DNA from 2 places in the Nocardioides sp. AN3 genome. Region 1 is predicted to be linked to the other one. Evidence: riboswitches for the same ligand, from Rfam matches in the RefSeq annotation. Region 1 holds a riboswitch; the other holds the start of a gene.
What was found. A riboswitch is a leader RNA that binds a small molecule or an ion and turns the genes downstream of it on or off. The one in region 1 is predicted to bind glycine.

Region 1 (4,206 bases):
TCGCCAGCAGACCCGCCAGCTCCCCCTGCGAGCCGGCGTTCGGCTGGATCGAGACGCGGTCGTAGCCAGTGACGGCGGCCAGCCAGCCCTCCAGGTCGTCGACGAGGCGGCGGTAGCCGGCGGCGTCCTCGGCCGGGACGAAGGGGTGGAGGTCGGCGAAGCCGGGGAGGGAGATGGGCTCCATCTCGGTGGTGGCGTTGAGCTTCATCGTGCACGAGCCGAGCGGGATCATCCCGCGGTCGAGCGCGTAGTCGCGGCCGGACAGGCTGCGCAGGTAGCGCAGCATCTGCGTCTCGCTGTGATGGCTGTTGAAGACGTCGTGTGTCAGGTATGGCGTGGTGCGCACCAGGCCCTGCGGGAGCGCCGACGGAGTCGTGCGGTCGAGCTCGTCGAGGTCGACCGCCGGCGCGCCGCTCGCGCCGGCGCCGAACGCACGCAGGACGCTGGTGATCGTGGACCGAGTCGTGGTCTCCGAGGTCGACAGTGAGACCGTGTCGGCGTCCACCAGCCGCAGGTGCAGGCCGAGCGCGCGAGCACCGCTGACGACGTCGGCCGCCTGACCCCGCACCGAGACCGTCATCGTGTCGAAGAACGGCTCCGTGCGGACGTCGTGGCCAAGGGCGCGCAGCCCGGCGGCCAGGACGGCGGCGTACCGATGGGTGCGGGTCGCGATCGCACGCAGGCCCTCGGGACCGTGGTAGACGGCGTACATCGACGCAGTGACCGCGAGGAGGACCTGCGCGGTGCAGATGTTGGAGGTCGCCTTGTCGCGACGGATGTGCTGCTCGCGGGTCTGCAGCGCGAGGCGGTACGCCGGACGTCCCTCCGCGTCGACGGAGACGCCCACCAGGCGTCCGGGCATGTGCCGCTCGAGGCCCTGCCCGACCGCCATGAAGCCCGCGTGCGGGCCGCCGTAGAACAAGGGGACGCCGAAGCGCTGCGACGACCCCACGACGACGTCGGCACCCAGCTCGCCAGGAGCCTCGAGGAGCGTGAGGGCGAGCAGGTCGGCCGCCACCACCACGAGGGCGTTCCGCTCGTGCGCCGCCGCGATCACGGCGCGCGGGTCGGTGACCTGACCAGAGGCCCCGGGGTACTGCACCAGGACGCCGCAGAGATCGCCCTCGGGCAGCCCCTGGCTGAGGTCGGCGACGACCACCTCGATGCCCATGGCGAGCGCGCGCGTGCGCACCACATCGATGGTCTGCGGCAGCGCGTCGGCGTCGACGACGAAGGGTCCGGCGGCCTTCTTGTTCGCCCGACGCACCAGCGTCATCGCCTCCGCGGCCGCGGTGCCCTCGTCGAGCAGCGACGCGTTGGCGGTCGGGAGACCGGTCAGGTCGCCGATCATCGTCTGGAAGTTGATGAGCGCCTCGAGGCGACCCTGGGAGATCTCGGGCTGGTAGGGCGTGTAGGCCGTGTACCAGCTCGGGTCCTCGAGGACGTTGCGGCGGATCACCGGCGGCGTGATCGTGCCGTGGTAGCCGAGACCGATCAGCGACTCCCCCGGCATGTTCTGCCCCGCCAGCTCCCGTGCGAGGGCGGCGACGCCGCTCTCCGAGAGGGGTGCGGGCAGGTCGAGGCTCTCCTCCGAACGGATGCCCGCGGGCACCGCCGCGTCCATGAGCTCGCTGAGGGACCCGAAGCCGAGACGCTCGAGCATCTGACGCTCAGCGTCGCCGTCGATGCCGATGTGGCGATCGACGAACGGCAGGGCGCCGTCGAGCTCGGAGAGGGAAGGGAAGTCGGTCACGGGGACTCCTGGGTCGTCGAGATCAGGACGGCCCTCCCCCTCTGTTGCCCGACCCGTGCCGACGGTCCGTTCTTCAGAGTCGCCTCATCCGCGTGGTCGTGGTGCCTGAGAGTTTCCGGGGAGGAATTGCCCCTTCGGCGCCCCTGTCGAGCAGGGACTCTCCCACGCGGGATCTGCAGCGGCACCCATTCTAGACGACCCGACCCCCGGTCCGTCATCGACGAGCCGAGGGTCAGGCGCGAAGGGGTGTGCGCTGCTCGCGTCAGCCGATCTTGCGGGCGGCGCGGCGAGCGGCGAGCTCGTCACCCGGGGACGGTCCGGAGTCGGTCTCGTCAGCGGCGCGCTCGCTCGGGAGCTCCGAGAGTGTGCCCTCGATCTCGCGCCAGACGCCGCCGATCGCGATGCCGAAGACGCCCTGGCCGCCCTGGAGCAGGTCGATGACCTCGTCGTTGCTGGTGCACTCGTAGACGGAGGCGCCGTCGCTCATGAGCGTGACGCGGGTCAGGTCGTCGGTGCCGCGCTCGCGCAGGTGCTGGACGGCAGTGCGGATCTGTTGCAGCGAGATGCCGGCGTCGAGCAGGCGCTTGATGACCTTGAGGATCAGGATGTCCCGGAACGAGTAGAGCCGCTGGGTCCCGGAGCCGGTCGCGCCACGGACACTCGGCTCCACCAGCCCGGTCCGAGCCCAGTAGTCCAGCTGGCGGTAGCTGATCCCGGCGGCGTTGCAGGCGGTCGGACCGCGGTAGCCGGCGTCGCTGGGCAGGGGCGAGACGTCGTCGGTGAAGAGCAGGCCCTGTTCATCGGCCTGCTTCGCCGCGAGGAGTGCGTCGGCGTTGACGCCGCTCTCCTGCTCGTGCTCGTTCACGCGGTCCTCCGTGAGGTCTACTCCGTTGAGCGTAACGCCGATGGGGAAGGGCCGCGACCTCACTCCGCAGAGCGAACGTCATGGTTGGAGTTACAACAGAGACAGTTCAAGGTAGGACTCGCGATCGCCGGGGTCAAAGACATGTCCGGCGTGTCGCAACCCTCACCCTCAACTTGAGACTGAGGTCTCGGGCGGGCAGCGGTGCGTGCCACGTGCCGCTCAGTGGGCGTCGAAGTCCTCGGGGGTGACATGGTCGAGGAACTCGCGGAACTTCTCGACCTCGTCCTCCTGCTCGGCGGGCACGGCGAGGCCGGCCTCGTCCAGGACCTCCTCGGAGCAGACGATCCGGGTCCCGGTGCGCAGCGCGAGCGCGATCGAGTCGGACGGACGCGCGCTGACCTCGGCGCCGGTCGAGAACACGAGGTTGGCGAAGAAGACGCCGTCGCGGACGTCGGTGATCTGCACCTCGCGCAGCTCGGCCTGGAGAGCGCCGATCACGTCCTTCATGAGGTCGTGCGTCAATGGCCGCGGAGGCACCACGCCCTGCTGGGCGAACGCGATCGCCGTGGCCTCGACGGCACCGATCCAGATCGGCAGGTACCGCTCCCCCGTCACCTCGCGCAGCAGCACGAGGGGTTGGTTGGAGGGCATCTCGACCCGGACTCCCATGACGTCGACCTCACGCACGTCATCAACCCTACTCCGCCCCCGCGGGCGAGCCACGGCCCATCTCGGGTATTGCGGCGCCGGGCGCGGAACCGGCGTCAGAACCGACGCAGCCCGGCCTTCACGAGCGTCGCGTGCAGTCTCACGGAGAGGGCCGCGAGCTCGCCGGCGGTCTCCTCGACGCGGGCGCGGGCGCTGGGATCCGACGTACGCCGCAAGGGGGCCACCACCTGCTCGACCAGGCCGACCTCGCGGTCGGCGGCGGCCTTGAGCCCACGGAGATGGCGCGGCTCGAGACCGTAGTCGGCCAGCTCTCGCGCGGTCTGCAGGATGACGAGGTCGTCGGTGTCGTAGTGGCCGGTGCGCGAGGGCGTCACGAGGCCGAACCCCTCGATCTCGGTGAGCAGCTCGTCGCTGACCTCGGCGATCTTCAGCAGCTCGCGTCGCGAGAGCCGCAAGCCGTCGCGACGGAGGAACGACTCTGCACGGGGCATCCCGTCGGCGGCGAGCGCGACCTGCGGCACGGTGGGCACCGTCGGCTCGATCGCGGGCGGCTCCAGCCCGCGGTCCATGGCGTCGAGGTGCTCCCCGATCACCTTCAGCGGCAGGTAGTGGTCGCGCTGCATCCGCAGCACGTAGCGCAGTCGCTCCACGTCGTCCCGCGAGAACTTGCGATACCCCGAGGGCGTCCGCTCCGGCTTGACCAGCCCCTTCTCCTCCAGGAACCGGATCTTGGGGATGCTGATCTCGGGGAAGTCGGGCCGCAGCAGGGTGAGCACCTCGCCGATCGTGTGGCGCTCGGGCGCGGACCCGGACGCCGCACTCGTCGCCGTCACCATCTGCTCAGGCCCCGTGCCCCGAGTAGAACACGAGGCGATACTTGCCGATCTGCACCTCGTCGCCGTCCTTGAGCACGACCTGG
Region 2 (4,206 bases), on a different contig from region 1:
CACCGGCGGCGATCGCGTTCTCGATGAGCGTGATCTGGCCTTCCTCGTCGCCGTCCTCCTTGCCCGCCCCGACCGACAGCTTCACGCCGTCGGCCTTGGCGGCCTTCTTCGCACCCTCCTGCATGGCCACGAAGAACGGATTGATCGAGTCCTTGGTGATCAGGGCGACGGAGACCTTGCCGCCGCTGCCTGACCCGGAGTCGGAGCCGCCACACGCAACGAGCGTGGAGGTCGCGAGCACGGCGATGCCGGCTGCTGCTGCGCGGCGAACGAAGGTGGTGGTCGTCATGGGGGCGTGGCCTCTCTGGTCGGCGTCGTCTGCCTCGGAAGACGGCATGACAACGTTGTCATAGGACAGTACGCCACACGATTCCGCCCTGTGTCAAGCGTCACATCCGAATGGCTATGCTGTGCCGAGACATCGTTGTCAGACAGGAGATCGGCGATGCGGAAGCGAGCCACCATGACAGACGTCGCCGCGCTTGCCGGTGTCGCGCTGAAGACCGTCTCGCGTGTCATCAACGGCGAGCCGAACGTCTCGCCCGAGGTGGTCGAGCGTGTCCGACGCGCTGCTGAGCAGCTCGACTACCGACACAACCTCGCCGCCAGCAACCTGCGCCGCGGAGTGCGCACGCAGACCATCGGCGTCATCCTCCACGACCTCAGCAACGAGTTCGCCGCCGCGCTGCTCCGTGCCATCGACGACCGTGCGCGTGCGGACGGCGTGGCCGTCATCGCCTCGAGTCTGGACGACAGTCAGGAGCGCGAGCGCAACCAGGTGCTCGAGCTGGTCACCCGCCGCGTGGACGGATTGGTCTTGATGCCTGCCAGCGACGACCAGACCTACCTGACGGCGGAGATCCACGCCGGCCTGCCCGTGGTCGCCGTCGACCGGCCCGCGGCTGGCGTCGCTGTCGACACCGTCCTCGTGGACAACCATGACGGCGCGCTCGCGGCCACCAGCTATCTGCTCGACCGCGGTCACCGGCGGATCGCCTGCCTCACCGACCGGTCCTTCCTCTGGACGGCTCGCGAGCGTCGGCGTGGCTACCTCGACGCGCTGGCCCGGGCCGGCGTCGAGGTCGACGAACGCCTGCTCGTGGGTGATGTGACGTCGGCCGATGCCGCATCGCAGGCCATCTCCGAGCTGCTTCGCCTCGACGCTCCGCCGACGGCTGTCTTCACCGCGCGCAACGAGCTCTCGGTCGGAGCGCTGCGAGCCGTTCGTGCCCACCCTGACCCGCCCCTCGCGATCGTCGGGTTCGACGACTTCCCGCTCTCCGACCTGGTCGAGCCTCCCGTCACGGTCGTGCAACAGGATGTCGCCGCCGTCGGTCGTGCCGTCTGCGACCTCCTCTTCGAGCGGATGAACGGAAGTGTGCGCCCTCCCCGGACGGTCATCGTTCCGACCAGGTTGGTCGACCGGGGCTGATAGGCCTCGGGCTTTGTGACCGGGTCCAGCCGCGGCGGCGACGTCAGTCGTAGAGCCTACAAAGTCCACGACATCTCAACGAGTAAAGGCCCGTTGCCTACGCGACAGGAATTTCCGAAGTCGCGGCAAGGTCTTGTGAAGGGGCTCGAATCGACGCTATCTTTCCGGCACCGCGGGCCCACTGGTCCCGAACGGAGTCACAACTGAACAGTGCGCCGCACAAGCCGAAGCGGGAGAGTCCCGGTCGCAACGCGACTGGGCGCCGAAGGAGCAACACTCCCCAGAATCTCTCAGGCCCAGCTACCGCTCCGGTGAGGCGACTCTGGAAAGTCAGGACCTGTGCGTCCTGCGCCAAAGGTGCAAGCCGTCGAGGTGACGGTGAAGCTCTCAGGCATCGATGACAGAGCGGGGAGGTCACCCCTCTACGGGGCCGTCATCGCGCGGTCCCTCGACACCTGGGAGCCTCCCTCATGAGCGATCCGCTCGACCCATCAACCACGCGCGACACCTTCGTCGGCCGCCACATCGGCGCCGATGGGGATGACCAGCTTCGCATGCTCAAGACCGTTGGCTACGAGAGCCTGGACGCACTGGTGGATGCCGCCGTTCCGGTCGGCATCCGCATGGCCGGCGACCTCGACCTCCCCGCGCCGGCGACAGAGCGCGAGGCCGCCGGCGAGCTCGGCGCACTCGCGGCGCGCAACACGGTCGCGACCCCGATGATCGGGCTCGGCTACTACCCGACCATCACGCCGGCGGTGATCCGCCGCAATGTGCTCGAGAGCCCGGCGTGGTACACGGCCTATACGCCGTACCAGCCTGAGATCAGTCAGGGCCGTCTCGAGGCGTTGCTGAACTTCCAGACCATGGTCGGTGATCTGAGTGGTCTGCCGACTGCGAACGCGTCGCTCCTGGACGAGGCCACAGCGGTGGCGGAGGCGATCGGGATCATGCGGCGTGCCGCGAGGTCGACGTCGAACCGGGTGCTCGTCGACGCCGACACCCACCCGCAGACCATCGATGTGGTGCGGACCCGCGCCGCCGCGGTCGGCATCGAGGTCCGCCTGGTCGACCTGGCCGCTGCGCTGCCGGATGGCGACTTCTGCGGGATCGTGGCCTCCTATCCGGGCTCGTCCGGGGAGGTCCGTGATCTGGCGCCGGTCGTCGAGGCCGCCCACGCCTGCGGGGCTTTCGTCACGATCGCGGCTGATCTCCTCGCGCTCACGCTGCTGACCTCGCCAGGGGAGCTGGGGGCTGATATCGCGGTCGGGTCGACGCAGCGGTTCGGGGTGCCGTTGTTCTACGGCGGGCCGCATGCGGGCTACATCGCGGTGCGTACCGGTCTGGAGCGTCACCTGCCGGGCCGGTTGGTCTCGGTGTCGGTCGACTCCAGCGGGCGGCCTGCCTACCGGCTGGCGTTGCAGACCCGCGAGCAGCACATCCGTCGTGACCGGGCGACCTCGAACATCTGCACCGCCCAGGTCCTGCTCGCCGTGGTGGCGAGCATGTACGCCGTCTACCACGGCCCCGAGGGGCTGACTCGGATCGCCGAGCGGATCCACCTGCACGCCAACAAGCTCGCCGCTGCGTTGTGGGCGATCGGCTACCGGGTGGTCAGCCGGTCGTTCTTCGACACGTTCGTGGTCCACGTGCCTGGCGGCGCGGCGGTGGTGGTCGATGCGGCCCGAGAGCGGGGCATCCTGCTCCGGCTGGTCGATGAGGACCACGTCGGGGTGGCCTGCTCTGAGGTGACGACTCGGGAGGACGTCCGGTCGGTCTTCGAGGTCTTCGAGTCGGTCGGGGCTGCCGGGGCCGGGGCTGCCGGGGCTGCGGGTGGGGGGCCGGGTGGCCGGCAGGTTGCGAAGGAGGGCCCGGTCGGGGGGATCCCGAAGCGTCTGCGCCGGACCAGTGTGTTCCTGACTCACCCGGTCTTTCATGAGCACCGGTCCGAGACCGCGATGCTGCGCTATCTGCGGAAGCTGTCCGACCGGGACTTCGCCCTGGACCGGGGGATGATCCCGCTCGGGTCTTGCACGATGAAGCTGAACGCGACCACCGAGATGGAGGCTGTCTCGCTGGCCGGGTTCGCCGACCTGCACCCGTTCGCGCCGCGCGAGCACGCGGCGGGCTACCTGGAGCTGATCGGGCAGCTGGAGTCCTGGTTGGCCGAGGTGACCGGGTATGCGGCGGTCTCGATCCAGCCGAACGCCGGCTCCCAGGGCGAGCTGGCCGGGCTGTTGGCGATCCGCGCCTATCAGGTGGACCGTGGTCAGGGGCAGCGTGAGGTGTGTCTGATCCCGTCCAGTGCGCATGGCACCAACGCCGCGTCGGCGGTGATGGCGGGCATGCGGGTGGTGGTGGTGGCCTCGAACGAGGACGGCACCATCGACCTCGAGGATCTGCAGGCCAAGTGTGAGGCACACGCGAAGGACCTGGCAGCGGTGATGGTCACCTACCCCTCCACCCACGGCGTCTATGAGGAGGGCATCATCGCCCTGTGCGACCTCGTCCACCAGCATGGGGGACAGGTCTATGTCGACGGCGCGAATCTCAATGCTCTGCTCGGTGTCGCCAAACCGGGGCAGTTCGGCGGCGATGTCTCCCATCTGAATCTGCACAAGACCTTCTGCATCCCGCACGGTGGCGGGGGCCCGGGGGTCGGGCCGGTGGCGGTCGCCGAGCACCTGGTGCCCTACCTGCCCACGCACGTGAACCACCCCGACGCGGACCGTCGTGGGGGGATCGGTGCGGTCAGCGCCGCGCCGTACGGGTCA

Region 2: it holds a riboswitch for glycine, as region 1 does, so the genes downstream of both, gcvP (aminomethyl-transferring glycine dehydrogenase) here and gcvP (aminomethyl-transferring glycine dehydrogenase) in region 1, are expected to answer to the same signal.

What each region holds. Positions count from the first base shown of each region.
Region 1 covers NZ_BAAIGC010000034.1:38,586-42,791, reverse strand. Annotated here, with positions in the region: gene gcvP (aminomethyl-transferring glycine dehydrogenase) at 1-1,753, opposite strand, end outside; glycine riboswitch at 1,837-1,928, opposite strand; gene ACYQ1K_RS24190 (MerR family transcriptional regulator) at 2,016-2,543, opposite strand; gene ACYQ1K_RS24185 (bifunctional nuclease family protein) at 2,838-3,305, opposite strand; gene ftsR (transcriptional regulator FtsR) at 3,383-4,123, opposite strand; gene ACYQ1K_RS24175 (double zinc ribbon and FHA domain-containing protein) at 4,128-4,206, opposite strand, start outside.
Region 2 covers NZ_BAAIGC010000020.1:63,862-68,067, forward strand. Annotated here, with positions in the region: gene ACYQ1K_RS19405 (substrate-binding domain-containing protein) at 1-289, opposite strand, end outside; gene ACYQ1K_RS19410 (LacI family DNA-binding transcriptional regulator) at 446-1,432, shown strand; glycine riboswitch at 1,653-1,748, shown strand; gene gcvP (aminomethyl-transferring glycine dehydrogenase) at 1,903-4,206, shown strand, end outside.